One region of the Marinomonas profundi genome, then DNA from elsewhere that is predicted to be linked to it. Evidence: predicted binding sites of a transcription regulator. Region 1 holds the regulator's gene; each other region holds the start of a gene.
The links. The regulator PhoB, encoded in region 1, activates phosphate uptake and scavenging genes when phosphate is short. The targets are predictions, from matches to a motif close to TGTCATANNNNTGTCANA.
Positions count from the first base shown of each region.

Region 1 (6,497 bases):
ACGTTGCATTAACCGCCTTGAAGAACATCAAAAAGGCGCTATTTTGGTTGATGGCGTGGAGATGAACAACAACTTAAAGAACATCGAAGCGATCCGTAAGGACGTGGGAATGGTGTTTCAGCACTTTAACTTGTTTCCACACTTGAGCATTTTAGAAAACCTGACCTTGGCACCAATCTGGGTACGCAAGACGCCAAAGAAACAAGCAGAAGAAATGGCCATGCATTACTTGGAGCGAGTAAAAATCGCCAACCAAGCATTGAAATTCCCAGGCCAGCTTTCTGGTGGTCAGCAGCAACGCGTGGCGATTGCTCGTGGTTTGTGTATGCAGCCGCGCATCATGTTATTTGATGAGCCAACGTCAGCGCTTGATCCTGAGATGATCAAAGAAGTACTGGACGTCATGGTTCAGTTGGCGGAAGAAGGCATGACCATGGTGTGTGTCACGCACGAAATGGGCTTTGCCAAAACCGTGGCTGACCGTGTGGTGTTTATGGATGCCGGTGAAATCGTCGAGGCCAATGAGCCTCATGAATTCTTCGACAATCCGCAACACGATCGTACGCAAATGTTTTTAAGTCAGATTCTAAATCACTAAGTAATTACTTCGTTTTAAAATCTGCTATATTGACAAAAGCCCCTAACGGGGCTTTTTCATGTCAGTCACTTTAGACTTATTTTAATCGAGATATTTATGCTACCGCCAACCGACCGTCCGCTCAGTCAAAAATTGCGTGTTGTACATTTAGCGGATCATACTGGTCGTCTACAGGTGATTTTTCCTGAAAGCAACATGCTCGATATTGCGGCGGTTTCACGCCTTACCAAACGTCGCTTTGAACCCGTCATGAGCTTCCATAGCATGGGCGACCCTCTCATTAAGCCAAATAGCGTCGCCACGATACTGGAAGTCAGCTTATTAAAAGCAACCTCCGTCGCCATACGGACTCATCATGATGGTCAATATAAAGATCTGTGTGCTGCAGAATTGCAGACCTTATTCTCTGGGCCATTAAATCGTTTCGAACCGATTTCTCTGCCCACTCAACTCATCAAACATCCGGTAGACAACCACGAGAATGATGAAGAGCAAATACTGCAAGCATTAGGGCGATTCCAATCTATTCGACTCAAGCAGCGCCTAGAAGAAACATTAGAAATTCCGCCGTTGCCGGTCTCATCCCATCGCATCATCCGTCTCTCAACCGATAAGACAGCCGGAACCGATGAGCTATGCGATATCATCGCACTCGATCCAAGCTTAGCGGCACAAGTCATCAGCTGGGCGTCATCCCCTTACTATGGCGCGCCGGGCAACATAGAATCGGTGGAAGATGCCGTGATTCGCGTTTTAGGCTTCGATATGGTGATGAACCTAGCACTGGGACTGTCCATGGGAAACGGCTTCCAAGCGCCAGAAGACGGCCCGCGCCACTATGAAGATTTTTGGTTAGGCTCGGTTTCCAACGCGGTACTCATGGAATCCTTGGCAAAAGCCATGCCGGCACAACAGCGCCCTAAACTTGGCCATGCTTATCTCGCGGGTTTACTGCACAATTTTGGCTACTTAGCGATAAGCACTATTTTGCCACCGCATTTTTCGATTCTATCGCGTTATCAAGAAGCCAATGCTCACTTGCCCTCAGAGCTGATTGAAATGCAAATACTGCACTTCACCAAAGAGCAGTTAGGGTCGTGGTTATTACGTTATTGGAGCCTACCTGACAATATCTGGACCGCCATTCGTTACAGTAAAAAGCCCCATTATTATGGCGAACACGCCCTGTTAGCCAAGTTACTTTACCTCTCCCATCAGCTGCGCAATGACGGGGAGATTGACCCTTCGGTGTTATTAGAAATTGGGCTGACGCTTGAAGAAGCGCAAGCCTGTCGGGAAAAGGTCTATCAATCGTCAGCAGAGCTACATAAAATGGTCGCTTTGATCAATAAAATGAACACTTAACGTTTTATGACAATCATGAATCCTCTAGCCGCCCAACAATTTGACTATCGCTGGGCGCCCATTCATCGTGTTAATAAAACCAAGGCTCCCAAAACGTTATGGCCATGGCTGATCACTCACGCTTCTTTAACGACCAAGCTGCAATCCTTGGGAGAACTCACGGTCGAGGTGATTGAAGACGCTTGGGGCACGCCAACCTCTCGAGAAAAAAAACGCCTCAACTTACGCCCTAGAGAAGCCGCCAGAATCCGCACTGTGCTGCTCAAGGTAGACGGTAAAGCTGTCATTTATGCGCGCTCTATTATTCCCGCTAGGTCTTTACAAGGCCATTGGCGACAGGTAAAACATTTAAAAAACAAACCCTTGGGTGGTTATTTGTTCCAGCACAGATCACTCATTCGCAGCCCTATTGAAGTCACTCAATTACCAAAACGCATGTTCCCCGATCAGCACACCGCCTTATGGGCAAGGCGTTCTGTGTTCCACCAATATGGCCCTGGAATACTGGTAAATGAGGCTTTTTTTGATGAAATAAACCAACTAAAAACACCGTTTGGATTGTTATGAACAAACTTAAAGATTACGCAGAATTAACCCGATTTAACCGCCCTATTGGCTCTCTGCTGCTATTGTGGCCGACATTATGGGCATTATGGTTAGCCGCCGAAGGCCTGCCTCAGTGGCATCTGGTGATAATTTTTGTCATAGGCGTTTTTAGCATGCGTTCAGCCGGTTGTGTCATTAACGACTACGCCGATAGAAAAATCGATGGCTTTGTTGATCGTACTAAAAACCGCCCGCTGCCCGCGGGGCGAGTATCGGAAAAAGAAGCCCTAATGCTGTTTGCCGCACTGTCTCTTTTGAGTTTTATCCTGGTACTGTTTACCGATCTGCGGACGATTTTACTGTCGTTCGTTGGTTTGGGTCTTGCTGCACTGTACCCCTTTATGAAACGATATACCCATCTGCCTCAGCTTTTTTTGGGGTTAGCGTTTTCTTGGGCGATCCCCATGGCATACAGTGCACAAGGCGGCCATTTAGCAGACCCTGAACTGTGGATGCTGTTTGTCGCCAATTGCTTTTGGACCATTGCCTACGACACTTACTACGCCATGACAGACCGCCCAGACGACTTAAAAATTGGCGTCAAATCCACGGCGATTTTATTTGGCCAATATGACTTATTTGTCATCGTTTGCTTACAAGGACTGACCTTGTCTTTGATGACATGGATTGGTGTGCTGGCGGAACTGCATTGGCTCTATTTTGTGTCGCTGATCGTCTGTATCGGATTGTTTTATCAGCAATTTAAACAAGCAAAAGAGCGTGAACGCCAAGCCTGCTTTCGCTCCTTTTTAGACAACAATCGCGTTGGTTACTGTATCTTTATCGGTTTAGCAGTAAGCTATTTTATGTAATATATGGCAAAGTTGTGACAATGTAATCGAATTGTCACATTTGACCGCTTTAATAAAACCGTTCCTGAGATGAGGGTATATCCTGTGACCGGTAAAAAAGTATTAATTATTGATGACGAATCTTCCATACGCGAAATGATTGCTATTGCACTTGAAATGGCAGGTTATGAATATTTGGAAGCCGAAAATATACAACAAGCCCACGAAATCATCGTGGACCATAGGCCCGACCTTATTTTGGTCGATTGGATGATGCCCGGTGGTAGCGGTATCGAATTGACTCGTCGCCTAAAGAAAGACAGCACCACGGCCGAAATTCCGGTCATCATGCTGACCGCAAAAAGCGAAGAAGACAATAAAATCCAAGGCTTAGAAGTCGGTGCGGATGACTACATCACCAAACCTTTCTCACCGCGTGAACTGGTCGCTCGACTCAAAGCCGTGCTACGCCGAGCGACCCCTCAAGGGGTTGACGAGCCGATAGAAATAGAAGGCTTGCTACTCGACCCCATTAGTCAGCGCGTCACCATAGGCAGCCGCCCGTTAGACATGGGGCCGACAGAATACCGTCTACTCAAATTCCTGATGACGCACCAAGAACGTGCTTATTCACGGGCGCAGCTACTGGATCAAGTCTGGGGTGGCAATGTCTACGTTGAAGAGCGCACGGTTGACGTTCATATACGTCGTTTACGCAAAGCCATCGGTGGCTCCCATGATTTCTTGATACAAACCGTACGAGGAACAGGCTACCGCTTCTCAGCAAAAAGGTCTTTATGAAAACCATGTGGCGAAACACCATTATTGCTTGGCTAAGCGGTTTAGCCGCTTGCATTGTCATTGGCCTGATTATCGGGCAATTACTGGGTGTTTTGCTGCTCTACGTCTTAGGCTCTTTGTACTGGCAGCTTTATCAGCTGTATCAATTTCAGAATTGGTTACGCTATGCTGGCCGAGCGGCACCGCCAGAAGCCAGTGGCATTTGGGGCGAAGTGTTTGATGCCGTCTATCGGCTACAAAAAAAACAACGCAAATCCAAGCGCCGCATGCGCCAAGCACTAACCCGCATCGAAAGCTCCACCACCGCCTTAAAAGAAGGCGTCATCATGGCCGACAATCAAGGCAATTTAGAATGGTGGAACAATTCCGCCGCGCACTTTCTAGGTTTACAGCGCCCGATTGACCGTGGCCAAGCCATTACCAATATTGTGCGTAACCCAGAATTTTTCCGTTACTTCAGCCAAAAACGCTTTGGCGAACCATTAATTATCAAATCACCCGCCAAAGATGGCGTGTATCTGGAAATTCAAACCACGCTGTACGACAAAAACGACCACCTGATTTTTGTCCGTGACGTGACCCGCTTACACTTGCTAGAGCAAATGCGCAAAGACTTTGTCGCCAACGCCTCCCATGAGCTAAAAACCCCCCTTACCGTCATAAAAGGCTATTTAGAAACCCTCAGCCTGTTTAAAGACAACCTGCCAAAAAGCATGCAGAAAGGCATCGATAATATGTCTGATCAATCAGACCGAATGGAGCAACTCATTGAAGATCTACTCTTACTGTCGCGCTTAGAAGGCAACGACAAACGTGAGGAAAGTCAATGGTTTAACCTGATCGATGTGGTGCACGCAATCAGCAATGTCACCGCGCCTATGCTGACAGACAAACACACACTGTCTGCAGACATTCCTGACGATGCGCGCATTTATGGCTCTTATAAAGACTTATACAGCGCCTTCTCGAACCTGATCGTCAACGCCATTAAGTATTCACCCGATGGCGGAACGATTCAAATAAAGTGGGAATCCGGCGAGTTTAACGGCGTGTTTTCAGTGAAAGATTCAGGATTGGGCATAGAACCAAGATACATCCCCAGACTCACAGAACGCTTCTTTCGGGTTGATAAAGGCCGAGGTTCAAAAACCGGTGGCACAGGGCTTGGCTTAGCCATCGTCAAACATGTGTTATTGCACCATGACGCCAAATTACACATTCGCAGCCAACCCGGCGTAGGCAGTACCTTTTCTTGTTACTTCCCCGCCAATCGTACCCGAATCGATACGATTCCAGCGCTGCCAACTCCTATAGACAATAATTAAGGTTCGCCAAGTAATTAAGTGTACCCCAGCCTCCCCCTTTGCAAGGGGGAGGAGCTAGATCGACGCTCCACTTTTATCTTCAAGGGAAGGTGTTAGATTAAGATCTATTCCCTCCCCCTTATCTTCAAGGGGAGGGTTAGGGAGGGGTTGATAATGGGGATTTATAAGCTATCAAACAACCGGCTAATAAACGTCTCTTTTTCGCTGTCTTGGTCAATCAGGCTCAAGATCACGGTCAAGAAGGTGGAATCGTGTTTTTTCTCTGACGTAGCCACTGATTGAACATAGTAGTTGAGCCGGTTGACCTTGCTGTCAAACTCCAAATCCAATACGGCTTGCCCCAGTACTTGCGGCACCACATCGTCACTTTTAATAAACATGGTCGCTTCCATTTTGCTGAATTGAATAATCATGCAGCGAAATTGTTTGCCTTCAAAGCGCACCATAGTGGGTATTTTGACGTCTTTTACCGTGGGGACTGGCGCATCAGGCGTGGTGATTTTTGCGCTTTGAGCCGGAGCCGCTGACTTTCCGGCCCCCATCAATACATCCAACGACGCCGAGCTGACACCGCCCGGCGTATTCGACTCACGTGGCCGCTGAGAAGACAGTTTGTTCTCTATGCTGTGTTTCTTGGCCGCCGAAAAGACCTTATTGATAAGCTGCTCACTGGAAAAAGGCTTGCCCAGATAATCCGTCACGCCAGCCTGTACTGCTTCCACCACATGGCTTTTATCGCCACGGCTGGTAATCATCACAAACGGCACATTTTCTTTTTTATATTTGGGCTGTTCTCGACACCATTTGAGCAATTCCACACCCGTCATTTCAGGCATTTCCCAATCACACAACACCATATCAAATTGATGTTTTGTCATCATTTGCTGTGCTTTTCGACCATTTACCGCATCTTCTATCACACAAGCAGGAAACTGCTTACGCAACGTTCTGCGAATCAAATCACGGGTAAAAGAGGCGTCATCCACGACCAATATTTTTAACGACATCACA
Region 1 covers NZ_CP073013.1:1,620,278-1,626,774, forward strand. The annotation lists gene J8N69_RS07610 (amino acid ABC transporter ATP-binding protein) at 1-598, shown strand, start outside; gene J8N69_RS07615 (HDOD domain-containing protein) at 695-1,963, shown strand; gene J8N69_RS07620 (chorismate--pyruvate lyase family protein) at 1,970-2,530, shown strand; gene ubiA (4-hydroxybenzoate octaprenyltransferase) at 2,527-3,381, shown strand; gene phoB (phosphate regulon transcriptional regulator PhoB) at 3,466-4,161, shown strand; gene phoR (phosphate regulon sensor histidine kinase PhoR) at 4,158-5,486, shown strand; gene J8N69_RS07640 (response regulator) at 5,648-6,493, opposite strand; gene cysZ (sulfate transporter CysZ) at 6,493-6,497, opposite strand, start outside.

Region 2 (6,497 bases), 580 kb from region 1:
CAAGAGCCTTGAGCGGCATTTTGAGTCACACCAGGTAATTCAACAATCTGCGTCAAAGGGAAACGGTTTGCGGTATAACCTTGGACCGCAACCGACGCATCGGCAATACGGCTTTTCACTGCATCATATTGAGCCGGTGACTTGGCTAACGTACTAGAGGGATAAATTTGTACATCAATACGTCCGTTTGATTCTGTCTCGACCGCCTCGGCCCATTTTTGAAATAGACCTTTACTTGGGCCTGACACCTCGGGAAAGAAATGACTGAAACGCAAAGTATACTCTGCGGATGCATTTGCTTGCGCACTAACAATAGCGGAAGCAGCAACGGCCGTGATAGCGGCGTGCTTCATTATTTTTATCATAATCGACTCCAAAGTAGCTTTGTTGTTTTTATCTCATTGTTCACACTGATCACAGGATGCTTGCGACCACTATACTTAAAGAAGACTAGCAACCTAATCTTCAAAAAGGTAATTGATTATAAATCCAAGGTATTGAAAAATTGGATAGCGACAGCGTTTTTTTAAAGAAACGAAGCGTTCTTAAAGATCAGATAAAATTCAAAATAGCATATAAAATATTGATATTTAATAAATAAAAATGAAATCACTTTTATTAGCAAAAAAACAAACAAGGTTCATTTTTTGCTAATAAAGTGTTTTCAAAACAGTTTATTTGCTCAAATCTTCGTAAGGCAAGCCAACATATTGCATCGCAATGATACGACGCCCAGCTTCGGTGTCGGTGTAGAAATTCAATTCTGAGCTCATAAATTTCTCATGCGTCGCAGCGTCAGTATCATGAACATCGCCCTGACCAAAGTCGTGCAGCATACTGGTCATCCACCAAGAGAAACGCTCCCCATGCCAAACACGACGCAAGCAAATGTCTGAGTACTGAGAAATACAGCCTTTGTCGCCTTCTTTGTAAACCCGTGTCATCACTTTATACAAGGTCGCCACGTCAGACGCCGCTAAATTCAGCCCTTTTGCTCCCGTTGGCGGAACAATGTGCGCCGCATCGCCAACCAGAAATAAGTGACCGTATTGCATCGGTTCACAGACAAAAGACCGCAGTGGCGCAATACTTTTTTCAATACTTGGCCCAGTCACTAGCTTGGCCGCCACATCGTCAGGAAGACGACGTTTTAGCTCTGTCCAGAAATCGTCATCGCTCCAATCTTCCGCTTTATCGGTCAACGGCACTTGGAGATAATAACGCGAGCGCGTTGCCGAACGCATACTCGTCATAGCAAAACCGCGATCTGTCTTACAATAAATCAACTCATGGTTGACCGGTGGCGTGTCAGACAACACCCCTAACCAACCAAACGGGTAGACACGCTCAAACTCTTTACGCGACGACTCGGGTATGGTTTGACGCGATACGCCATGGAAACCATCACAACCCGCAATGTAGTCACAATCCAATCGGTGTTGCTCGCCGTTCTGTTCAAAAGTCACATAAGGCGCATCGGTTTTGACATCATGTAACTCCACATTGCTGGATTCGTAATAAGTGGTTAAACCCGCACCGGCGCGTGCTTCCATCAAATCACGTGTCACTTCCGTTTGGCCATACACCATCACAGTGCTACCGCCAGTGAGCTTTTCTAATTCGATCTGCACACGTTTGTTGTTAAAGGCCAACTCAACACCGGTATGCACTTGACCTTCTCTGTCCATGCGCTCGCCAACGCCCGCTTCGCGCAGCAAATCCGTCATGCCCTGCTCAAGCACACCAGCACGAATACGCCCAAGAATGTACTCGCCTGACACCCGTTCAATAATAATGTTCTCAATGCCTTGTTTGGCTAACAATTGACCCAGTAATAGACCTGATGGGCCGGCACCAATAATCGCAACTTGTGTTTTCATGCTTCTCTCCGATTTATTGTTATTGTCCAATACCAATAGCTAAAATGGCATCTAGTACCCATAATAATGAGAGATTCAGGCAGAATACGTTAGGTTATTTTTCATCAAAAAATTGTACTTTTTGCTTATTTAGCACAGTTATTTGCCTTTTAAACACAGTTACTTGTCTTTTTAACACAGTCACTTGTCTATTTAGCACAGTATAATTTGTTCATTTACCACAGTAAGAAGAGCCCATGAAACACCTCAACATCCCTCACTTTGGCCTTTATGGTGAATCCAGCTGGATCAATGATCCAGAGTTTTTCCATATTGAAGACATAGAATCGCGCAGCGGAGACCTAGGTTGGAAAATAAACCCACATCGACATGCACAGCTTTTTCAAATACTTATTTTAAAGGCCGGTGAAGTCAATGTGCAGCTCGACGCTGAGCAGTATCGGCTGCGCGGGGCGTGGGCGATTATTGTGCCAGCCGGGGTAGTACATGGGTTTCGTTTCGCGCCAGAGACCGACGGGCGCGTCATTAGCATTGCAGAGCCCTTGCTTGAAGATGTCTACAAGGAAAAGTCTGCAAAATTCATTCAACCCTTGCTTAGCCAAGCGTGTTATATCGATTTTAATGCGCACCGCACTGTTTTTTCTGAGCTTTGGCCGCTCATCCAACAACTTGAACGTGAGTCAGCTATTATTCGTGAAGGGCGCGCCTTAATGAGCGAATATCTCATCAAAGCCATTTTATTATTGTTACACCGCCAGCAGGCAAATGACGCGGTCACCAACACCAATAAAACCGAACTTAGCCAAGCCCAACAGCTCAAAGAACTGATCGAAAAACACTACCGAGAACATTGGACCAGCCATCAATACGCAGAGAAACTAAACACCTCGATCAGCCGCTTAAACCGCCTCAGTAAAACCGCGTTTAACCAAAGCACACTAGAACTAATACATGACCGAGTCTTACTCGAAGCAAAGCGCAGCCTGATTTATACCGCCCGTTCAGTAGAAGAAATAAGTTACGATTTGGGCTTTAAAGACCCGGGCTACTTCTCACGTTTTTTTAAGCGCTCAACAGGCGTCCCGCCGGGAAAATTTCGTGCATTGAGCAACCAGCCCGCGATTTGATGAATTTTTCTAACCTATCAGCTGAAAATTGATCGTTTGCCGATTCATTAGCTGAGCCCTATTATAAACAGCGTCAACCATGACTTATTTTGATAGGAGAATCATTATGAAAAACGAGATGAAATACGATACTTTTGGCAACCTTGACACTGATTACTATGTGGAAAAAGCCTACGAATTACGTCGTGCTTACTTCACCGCTCTAATCAAGAAAATGACAGCAAACGTTAAAGCATTTTTTGCCAATGTTACCGCTAGTCGCCCACTAAAATCGGCTTCTCAGCACTAAGATCAGCGTTTTATTTTTCACAAACCTTTACGTCACTTTATTTGCTTTTTTACTGCCGTTGTCGCTTTTGCTGTTTTGCATAATCAAACGCACTAACAACCGTGGTCGAGACAAATACCCTCCTGACGCTAAGGCCCCAATGTTCCCGAAGATCGAAAGGCAAAAATAACAAATCGATCCGGTAACGGGGGCTTCTTCAGTATCCAAACCAACAAACCACCCCGCTCTAACAAACTATCCAAATCAACAAACTATCCAAATCAACAAACTATCCAAATCAACAAACCATCCCGCTCTTACCAATCCGCTCGCTGCCATGGTTACCCCTTTTTCTTCTACTGCATTTTATTTGACCGCCTTAGAGTCGATTCCCTCTAGATCAAAAATCACACGTCATGAAAGTGTCATAAATACGACATAAAATCCTTTCAACAACATCCACTCACCCTGACTATATTTGAGACGAAATGAGCCAAATAGACGACCGCGACTTGCTTGAGAAAATACTTAAAAACGCGTTAATTACGCCGTATTTTCAACCCATTTATAACCTCAACAACGGTGAAATATATGGGCACGAAGCATTGTCTCGCGGTCCAATGAACTCTCCCCTCTTCTCCCCAGACCCACTGTTTACGCTGGCGCAAAAAGAAGAAAAACTGCACAAATTAGAACTTCTCTGCCGTGAAAAAGCCCTGTCTAAATTCGCCAAACTGTCATTAAAAGGCCGACTTTTTCTTAACGTCAGCGCTTCGTTATTGGCGTCCCCAGACCACCAATCAGGCATGACACTTGCCATCTTAAAAGAGCTTGGACTGGATCAAAAAGACATCGTCATTGAGCTATCCGAACAACACCCTTATGACCACAACGGCTTATCCCGAAACAGTGTGGAGCATTATCGAAAAATGGGCTTTCAAGTCGCCATCGATGACTTAGGTGTTGGATATTCAGGGTTACAACTGTGGTCTGAACTACAACCAGACATTGTCAAAATAGATAAGCACTTTATTACCGGCGTCGACAAAGATGAAATTAAACGCGAGTTTGTTCGCTCTATTGTCACCATTGCCCAACGACTGAACTGCACACTCATCGCCGAAGGCATCGAAACGCAACAAGAACTCGACCAATTAATTGCCATCGGCGTCACACTCGGACAAGGGTATTTTCTAGGGCGCCCGACAGAACACCCGGCATTTTCAACCCATCCATATTTAGTGAAACAAGCCAAAAGGCGCTCGCAGTTTCAAATAGACCACTCTGAAACCGTACAAACCCTGTGCCGCCCAACCCCCAGTTTGCTCGAAAACGACTTACTCGAAGACGCGGCGCAATATTTTAGAAAACAACCCGACCTCATCGCCATTCCCATACTCAACCCCCATGGCGAGCCATTGGGAGTGGTACGGCGCAATCAGTTACATGAACTGTTTTCCACGCCTTACGGTCGCGCATTATACGAACACAAACCCGTCATCAACCTACTGAGCGATGATGTACTTATTGTCGAAAGCAACGTCGGGCTGTCCAATGTCTCGACATTAATGACAGACCAAGAATCCGATACGATAAACAACGAAATCATCATCGTTAGAGAAGGTAAATTTATTGGCACCGGCCATCTTAGAGACTTATTAAAGCGCATCACCGAACTAAAAATACAAAACGCCACCTACTCAAATCCCCTCACGCTATTGCCAGGCAATGTCCCAATACATTGGGAAGTAAGCCGACGCCTATTAGCCAAAGAAGATTTTTACGTGGCGTACTTTGATCTCAATGACTTCAAACCTTTCAATGATTTTTTCGGCTATTCAAAAGGTGACGCCGTCATTCAACTCGTTGGTGCCTTGATCAAAGAATGGGTCGCTCCGGACAATAACTTTATCGGTCACATTGGGGGCGACGATTTTGTGGTGATTTTCGGTAGCCCAGATTGGCAACATCAATGTGACATGATTCTGCAGACATTCGCCCAAAAAATACGAGCATTCTACAGTGATGACACCCTAGCAGAAGGCGGCGTATGGACAAAAAGCCGTCACGGCGAAATGCGTTTTCACCCAATACTCAGCCTAGCCATTGGCGTCGTGCACCCAGATCCAGAGCAATCCAACAACCATCACCAAGTTGCAGAAATGGCCGCCCACGCCAAAAATTCGGCCAAACAACAAGGCGGCAATATTGTGTATTTTCAGCCAACGCATCCCCCTGTCGATATCGACAAACTACACACTCGCCCCCACCATTCCGCCTAATACGCTGTAATCCGGTTTTTTCAAGTTAACTTGTCACAAAGGCCTCACACATCTGTCATAAACCCTCTTTACTCTTAAGACAGGCAACAATAGGAGGTGTTTATGCAGACAAAATTCCGCTCTGTGTTTATTTCAGATGTCCATCTGGGAACCAAAGCGTGCCAAGCGGCCCACTTACTCGATTTTTTACAATCGATCACAACAGACACCCTGTATTTAGTCGGTGACATTATCGATTTACAAGAAATGCGCCACCGGGCGTATTTTATCGAGGCTCATCACCAAGTCGTCGAACGTATTCTCGCCATGGCAAAATCCGGCACCAAAGTCATTTATATTCCCGGCAACCACGATGCGTTTTTCCGTCAATTTGCGGGGCAAACCCTTTCTGGCATCGACATAAAACTCAATGCTCGCCACAAAACCGCCAATGGCCGCACTTTTCACGTCAGCCACGGCGACGAATTCGACCAAATGGTAAAAATCAGCCCACTCATGCTCGCCATTGGCGACAAAGCCCACGGACTCATGTTGTCGTTGAATCAATGGATCAATAGTATAAGGCGTTTGGTGGGGCTGCCTTATTGGTCCCTCGCGGGCTACTTAAAAAGCCATATCAGCAAGGCCAAAGAATTTATCGAACGCTTTGAAACCGCCGCGCTCAAATCCGCCAAAAATCAAAAAGTCGACGGCTATATTTGTGGGCACATTCACTTTGCCTCGTTTCGCATCAAAGACGACATTCTGTACTGCAACGACGGCGACTGGGTTGAACACTGCACAGCACTGACTGAATCAGCAAGCGGAGAAATGAGCCTAATACACTGGTCAGAAAACCCAACCCTCTTAGCCACCGAACCCAAAGAAGAACACTGGGGATTATCGCCGATTCCTTCTAGAGGCTGTCGCAAAAGGTATTCAGCGAAGGTTGGATAGGTTT
Region 2 covers NZ_CP073013.1:2,203,085-2,209,581, reverse strand. The annotation lists gene J8N69_RS10345 (TRAP transporter substrate-binding protein) at 1-365, opposite strand, end outside; gene pobA (4-hydroxybenzoate 3-monooxygenase) at 675-1,880, opposite strand; gene J8N69_RS10335 (helix-turn-helix domain-containing protein) at 2,117-3,007, shown strand; gene J8N69_RS10330 (RSP_7527 family protein) at 3,114-3,296, shown strand; gene J8N69_RS10325 (GGDEF domain-containing protein) at 3,764-5,557, shown strand; gene J8N69_RS10320 (UDP-2,3-diacylglucosamine diphosphatase) at 5,660-6,493, shown strand.
Region 2: a site for PhoB is predicted at 5,589-5,606, ahead of J8N69_RS10320 (UDP-2,3-diacylglucosamine diphosphatase). Genes of this name have one in related genera too.

Region 3 (6,497 bases), 200 kb from region 1:
TGGTTCACCACCTCCAAACCGACAGTCAGCTGCTGCCCAGCAAAATTGAATTTGAGCACTTCGTCGATAATGTAGAACGCCTTGGCACCTTGATTGACCGAGCCGAAGCCAGACTAAACTTACTGGTCAAAAACACCCGCTAATAAAGCCCTTGTGAAGGATTATTGAAACGCCGATTACGGCGCATTTTTACGTCAAACGCCACAAACAAATCACCCCAACGTACTTTCTATAAACGCATTAATCGCGCTGGATGGGTTGTCTTTTCGCGAGATCAAATACGTGGGTGCGTGAGCAATATCATAATCTATGGCTCGAAATGCCAACCCATCTGTTTTATGCAATGACAGCAGCGAACGCGGCACCATACCAATGCCCATACCCGCGATAACACAACCTATCATGGTGTAATGGCTAGGAATTTCGATCACTTTTTCACAGACTCGACCTTGACGTTTTAGCCATGTTTCTAATCGATGTCGATAAGAACAGCCCTTGCTGTAACCGACCATGGTGAGAGCCTCTGGCAGCTCCTCCAATTCAGCCCATGCCGCTGGTAGGATCAAAACCAACTCCTCGTCAAAGCAATGTGTCGTCGATATTCGTGGGTCATCGGGTGGATCGGATGCCATGGCAATGTCGAGTTCTCCGTCAATCACACGGTTAATCAATAACATAGAAGCCGCGGTCATTAATTCAATTTGCACAGCGGGATAAGTACGGTGATAGCGCGCCAGCAAACTTGGTAAACGCGACGCCGCACTGCTTTCCATTGAACCTAAACGCAGTAATCCAGCGGGTTCTGCGTGAGTTAACTCGGCAATGGCGCTTTTTTGTAATTGCAGAATTTTATCGGTGTAATCCATTAATCGCAGACCGGCCGAAGTCACCGACAAACGGTTGTTTTCTCTAAGAAATAGATCGACGCTTAATTCGCTTTCGAGCTTTTTTATTCGCGCGGTGACATTAGATGGCACTCGATGCAAGGCCTGCGCCGCTCGGGTAACGCCTTTGTACTCAACCACGGCCTTGAAAACAACCAGATCTGAAATATCCACCAGCAAAAAACCTTCATATTTTATGAATGAGTTGTTCTTTATTATTCATTATTAATGAAATAAAGATGATCCTATACTGTAAAAAATTAAAGTAAAAGGCGCTAAAAATGACTCAATCGAGTATTAAAGCATCTTCTTTGCCCTTGGCAGGTTTGGGTTATGCCTTAGCCGCCGTTGCCATTTGGACAGGGTTTATTTTGGTGTCTAAAGCCGGAGCCTTGGCCGCTTTAGCGCTGCCCGACATGATGATGGTGCGCTTTGGAACCGCCTTTGTACTGTTTTCACCCTTCATTTGGCAGCACCGCAAAACCATCTTGCAATGGCGTATGTTTGCCTTAGGCAGTATTGGTGGTTTGGCTTACGCGCTGTCTGTTTTCAATGGTTTTCAGCACGCACCAGCGACACACGCCGCTCTATTATTACCGGGTTTAATGCCCATTATGATCGCAGTCTTCGCGTATTTCTTAGCAAACGAACGCCACACAGCAGCCTCTTGGATTGGCATTTTAATCAGCAGCTTAGGCATTTTGGCACTGTTGATTGAAACCTTGCTTTCTAGTGCATCTTACTGGCAAGGCGATTTAAGCTTTGTATTAGCCTGTGTGTTTTGGGGGATGTTCACTGTCTTGTTACGGCGTTGGAAATTTGCCCCTTGGCAAGCAACCTTAGGCATCATTGCCGTGACAAGTTTATTGTTTACGCCTGTGTATGTGCTGTTTCTACCTCATCATTTAGGCGAGGCGTCTTGGGAAATGATCGGACTACAGGCTTTTTACCAAGGCGTCATGGCCACCACAGTACAAATGGTCTGTTACGGACGCGCGGTACATATTTTAGGCGCCACAAAAATGGGTGGTCTCATGGCGCTTGTCCCGGTGTTCGCCAGTGTCTTGGCGGTTCCCTTATTTGGAGAACAATGGACCCTTGGCTTAATCATTGCGCTCATTCTAATCATCATCGGCACGCTAATAGGAAACCTGCCATTAACAAAACTGCGCGATTGGATGACGGCAAAAAATACTTGAGTGCAACAGAAGTAAGATGGCGCTGCTAAAAACAGTAATACCTTAAATACCGGCTTTAGCAACGCGTTAGTCGTTGTTTTTTACACTTTAAAAAAGCTGACTTTTTGGCTGTCATATTGACGTCATTAAATTGTCGCTGAACTGACACAGTAGCGCCTTATTGTTTAACGACATTTAGAATCCTAAGGATACCGCTGCAATGAATATAATCTCCGAGATCAAGATCACTTCGCTGCCTTTATTATTGGGTTTGGCGGTCACCAGCACAGCATTGCAAGCCAGCGATTTGGCTTCTCGCTTTACCGATAACAATGGCGATCTGACGGCCGATGCGCCAAGCGATGTGAAAAAGTGGATTGACCCAGATACCTTGGTGTTTGCTTATACGCCGGTAGAAGATCCTGCGGTTTACGCTCAGGTTTGGGATGATTTCTTGAAGCATATGGAAAAAGTCACCGGTAAGCGGGTGCAGTTTTTCCCAGTACAATCCAACGCAGCACAGTTAGAAGCCATGCGTGCTGGACGTCTTCATGTGGCTGGTTTTAATACTGGTTCGACGCCTGTTGCCGTCAACTGCACCGGATTTGTGCCTTTCACCATGATGGCAGGGAAAGATGGCAGCTTTGGTTACGAAATGGAAATCATCACACGCCCAGATTCTGGCATCAGCAAAATAGACGACATCAAGGGACGCAACCTTGCCTTTACCGCACCAACGTCTAACTCAGGCTTCAAAGCGCCATCGGCGTTATTGGCCGCAGAATTTAACTTGCAAGCCGACCAAGACTTCACACCATCCTTCTCTGGTAGCCATGATAACTCCATTTTAGGCGTGGTAAACAATGACTACGATGCGGCCGCCATTGCCAATTCCGTCCTACAACGCATGGTATCAAGAGACGTTGTTTCCACCACCGATTTCACCACGATTTATAAGTCACAAACCTTTCCAACCACAGGTTATGGCTATGTGTACAACCTAAAACCAGAATTGGCCGCCAAGATACAAGACGCTTTTTTTAGTTACCAGTGGGCAGGTTCGCCATTAGAAGCCGAATTCAAAAACTCTGGCGAAGCGCAATTCATTCCGATTACCTACAAAAAACATTGGGATGTGGTGCGTACAATCGATAACGCACTGAATGTTTCCTACAACTGCAATTAATTCAGACCGTTAAACGGGCTTTTTAACCCCTCTAAGGAGGGGGTGTTTTTTAGTCTGTGGAGTGAAAATGTTAACCATCGAATCCCTTAGTAAATCTTACAATAGCGGTGATAAAGCCCTAACGGACGTCAACATCACCCTACCCAAAGGCCAAGTCGTGGCCCTGATTGGCCCTTCTGGCGCAGGAAAAAGTACCCTTATTCGTTGTGTCAACCGATTGGTCGAACCGACACAAGGAAAAATTTTCTTAGCTGACACGCCCATTACACAGCTCAATAGTGGTCAGCTGCGCGCCGCAAGACGTCGCATGGGGATGATTTTCCAAGATTACGCCCTGATAGATCGTTTATCCGTGATGGAAAACGTCTTATCTGGCTATTTAGGCTACAGCGGGTTTTGGCGCAGCTTTCTACGTCGTTACCCTCAGGACGTCATCACAGAAGCCTTCCGCCTACTTGAACGGGTGGGTTTAGAGTCTTTTATCGACAAACGGGCTGATGAACTATCGGGCGGACAACGCCAACGCGTCGGTATTGCTCGTGCCTTGTTACAAAACCCACAGATTCTGCTTGTCGACGAACCCACCGCGAGCCTAGACCCTAAAACCTCTCGTCAGATTATGCGTTTGATCAAAGAGCTGTGCGCAGAACGTCAATTGTCCGCCATTATTAACATTCATGATGTTTCGTTAGCCCAGCAATTTGCTGATCGAATCATTGGCCTAAAGTCAGGCCAAGTGGTGTTTGATGGTCAACCAGACGCCTTAGACACCGACATGCTGACGCTGATTTATGGTGAAGAAGATTGGAACCCTCAGACCGATAACGACGATGAGAAGGAAGCGCCCGTCCATTCCTCTAAACCTATGATGATGAGCAGCAAGGCAGCCTTGGTATGAAGACAGATGATCGTATCCATCTGGCTCGACAAGGCCAGTGGAAGCCGTTGCCATTAATTCGTGACCGTCGCTATCGCTATGCTCTATTGCTCGCCAGCGTGGCTTATTTCTGCGTGGCGTTTTTAAGCATCGACGTCAACTGGTCTCGAGTGGCGGAAGGCATGAGCCGAGCGGCGCGTTTCTTATCGGCTTTTTTACAGCCTGACTTTACCAGCCGCAGCCAAGATATTATCAGCGGTTTGTTAGAGTCATTAACCATGACTTTTACCTCGACCGTGATAGGGATTTTACTGGCGATTCCGGTTGGCGTGGGCGCAGCACGTAACCTAGCGCCCCTGCCTATTTACCTATTTTGCCGTTCGATTATTGCCATTTCACGAACCTTTCAAGAAGTCATTATTGCCATTTTATTTGTGGTGATGTTCGGCTTTGGCCCCTTGGCAGGCATGATGACGCTCGCCTTTGCCACCGTTGGTTTCATGGCAAAACTATTGGCAGAAGACATAGAAGACATTGATGAGCGACAAGTGGAAGCCATTCGTTCAACCGGAGCTCGCTGGCTGCAATTGATAAACTACGCTGTGCAACCACAAGTCATGCCGCGTTTGATCGGTCTGGCGGTTTATCGCTTGGACATTAACTTCAGGGAATCTGCGGTGATTGGTATTGTCGGTGCTGGCGGCATTGGCGCAACACTCAATACCTCATTAAGCCGCTACGAATACGATACGGCAGCGGCCATCTTGCTGATTATTATTGCCATCGTCATGTTTACAGAATATTGCTCGGGTTACATCCGTAGGTGGGTACAATAATGCCAGTACGCTATTTGGATCATTCAAAGTCGTTAGCCACCGCCAAGTGGAGCCTAAAAACACGACGCCAACAGTGGTTTAGTTGGTTGGCTTGGTTGATCGGTGTTTGCTTGTTTATTTTGTGCTGGAAGCTGATTTCAGACAACACTATGTGGGTCTTTGTAGAAGACGCACCCAAGCAAGGCATAGACCTCATTAGCCGTATGATCCCACCGCAGTGGGATTACACGCCCAATTTATGGCAACCCTTATGGGACACCATCAATATTGCGACCTTCGGTACGGTACTGGGTATTCTCATGGCGTTTCCGTGTGCTTTTTTAGCCGCGCGCAACACCACGCCTCACCCGCTTATCCGCTCGGCCGCACTCATGCTTATTGTGTCGTCTCGCTCCATCAACTCGCTCATTTGGGCCATGTTATTGGTGACCATTTTAGGGCCAGGATTGTTGGCGGGCATTTTAGCCATTGCCCTACGCTCCATCGGCTTTGTTGGTAAATTACTCTATGAAGCCATTGAGGAAATTCATCCGACACCAGTCGAAGCCATTACCGCAACCGGCGCCAGCCGCTTACAAGTCATGTCTTATGCGGTATTGCCTCAAGTCATGCCGGCCTTTGCCGGTATCAGCATTTATCGTTGGGACATTAATATCCGCGAATCGACAGTATTGGGGTTGGTCGGCGCAGGCGGCATTGGCCTACAGTTAAACGGGGCAATTAACACCTTGGCGTGGGACAAAGTCAGTGTGATTTTCATTTTGATCTTTGCCACCGTCTTAGTATCCGAATGGATATCGGCGAAAGTGCGTAAGGCGTTTTTGTAAAACCAATCTAAATTTCTGACGTCAAAGACCTTTTACATAGCGTAAAAAATGGCAACACGATTAGTCACAGGTCAAATATTGTTCAGAACGCTGTAATCGCCCAAGCAAATAGGCTGTGGAGTATCCGCCAGCAATTTGCTGTAAAACAGGAAAAGCAGCGTCTTTTGGCAACACATGTACATTCGAATCGCCAAAAAAGCTCAGTTGGTCAGAACCGGGGGAAACCTATAAAGCCATGTCGTAGATTACGCGGGCTGATAAGACGCAAGCCATTGCGGAATATCCTGAACAGGTATGCCTTTTGAATAATAAAACCCCTGCGCGTATTCACAACCAATGCTGGCGAGAAACGCTTGCTGATCGGGCGTTTCAACCCCTTCTGCTGTTACCGTCAAATGAAAAGATTTTGCAATTGACACGATTGCTTCCAACATTAATCGACCACTTTTTTGTTCCGACTCAATCACAAAGCTGCGATCTATTTTTAAGTTATCCAAAGGCAACTTGCCTAAATAGCTCAAGGAAGAATAACCTGTACCAAAATCATCTAAACAAATTTTCACACCAGCCGCTCTAAGCCTATTGGCGTTTGATTTCACTTGATCGCCAATGGTTAATAAAGCGTCCTCAGTCACTTCGACCTCGATCGATCTGGGGTCAATGCCATGCGCTTCTATCCCTTCAATAAGCACACCTATGATTGGCTTCA
Region 3 covers NZ_CP073013.1:1,421,265-1,427,761, forward strand. The annotation lists gene J8N69_RS06680 (ubiquinone biosynthesis accessory factor UbiJ) at 1-143, shown strand, start outside; gene J8N69_RS06685 (LysR substrate-binding domain-containing protein) at 213-1,058, opposite strand; gene J8N69_RS06690 (DMT family transporter) at 1,166-2,083, shown strand; gene phnD (phosphate/phosphite/phosphonate ABC transporter substrate-binding protein) at 2,283-3,248, shown strand; gene phnC (phosphonate ABC transporter ATP-binding protein) at 3,316-4,146, shown strand; gene phnE (phosphonate ABC transporter, permease protein PhnE) at 4,143-4,961, shown strand; gene phnE (phosphonate ABC transporter, permease protein PhnE) at 4,961-5,788, shown strand; gene J8N69_RS06715 (EAL domain-containing protein) at 6,034-6,497, opposite strand, start outside.
Region 3: a site for PhoB is predicted at 2,193-2,210, ahead of phnD (phosphate/phosphite/phosphonate ABC transporter substrate-binding protein). Genes of this name have one in related genera too.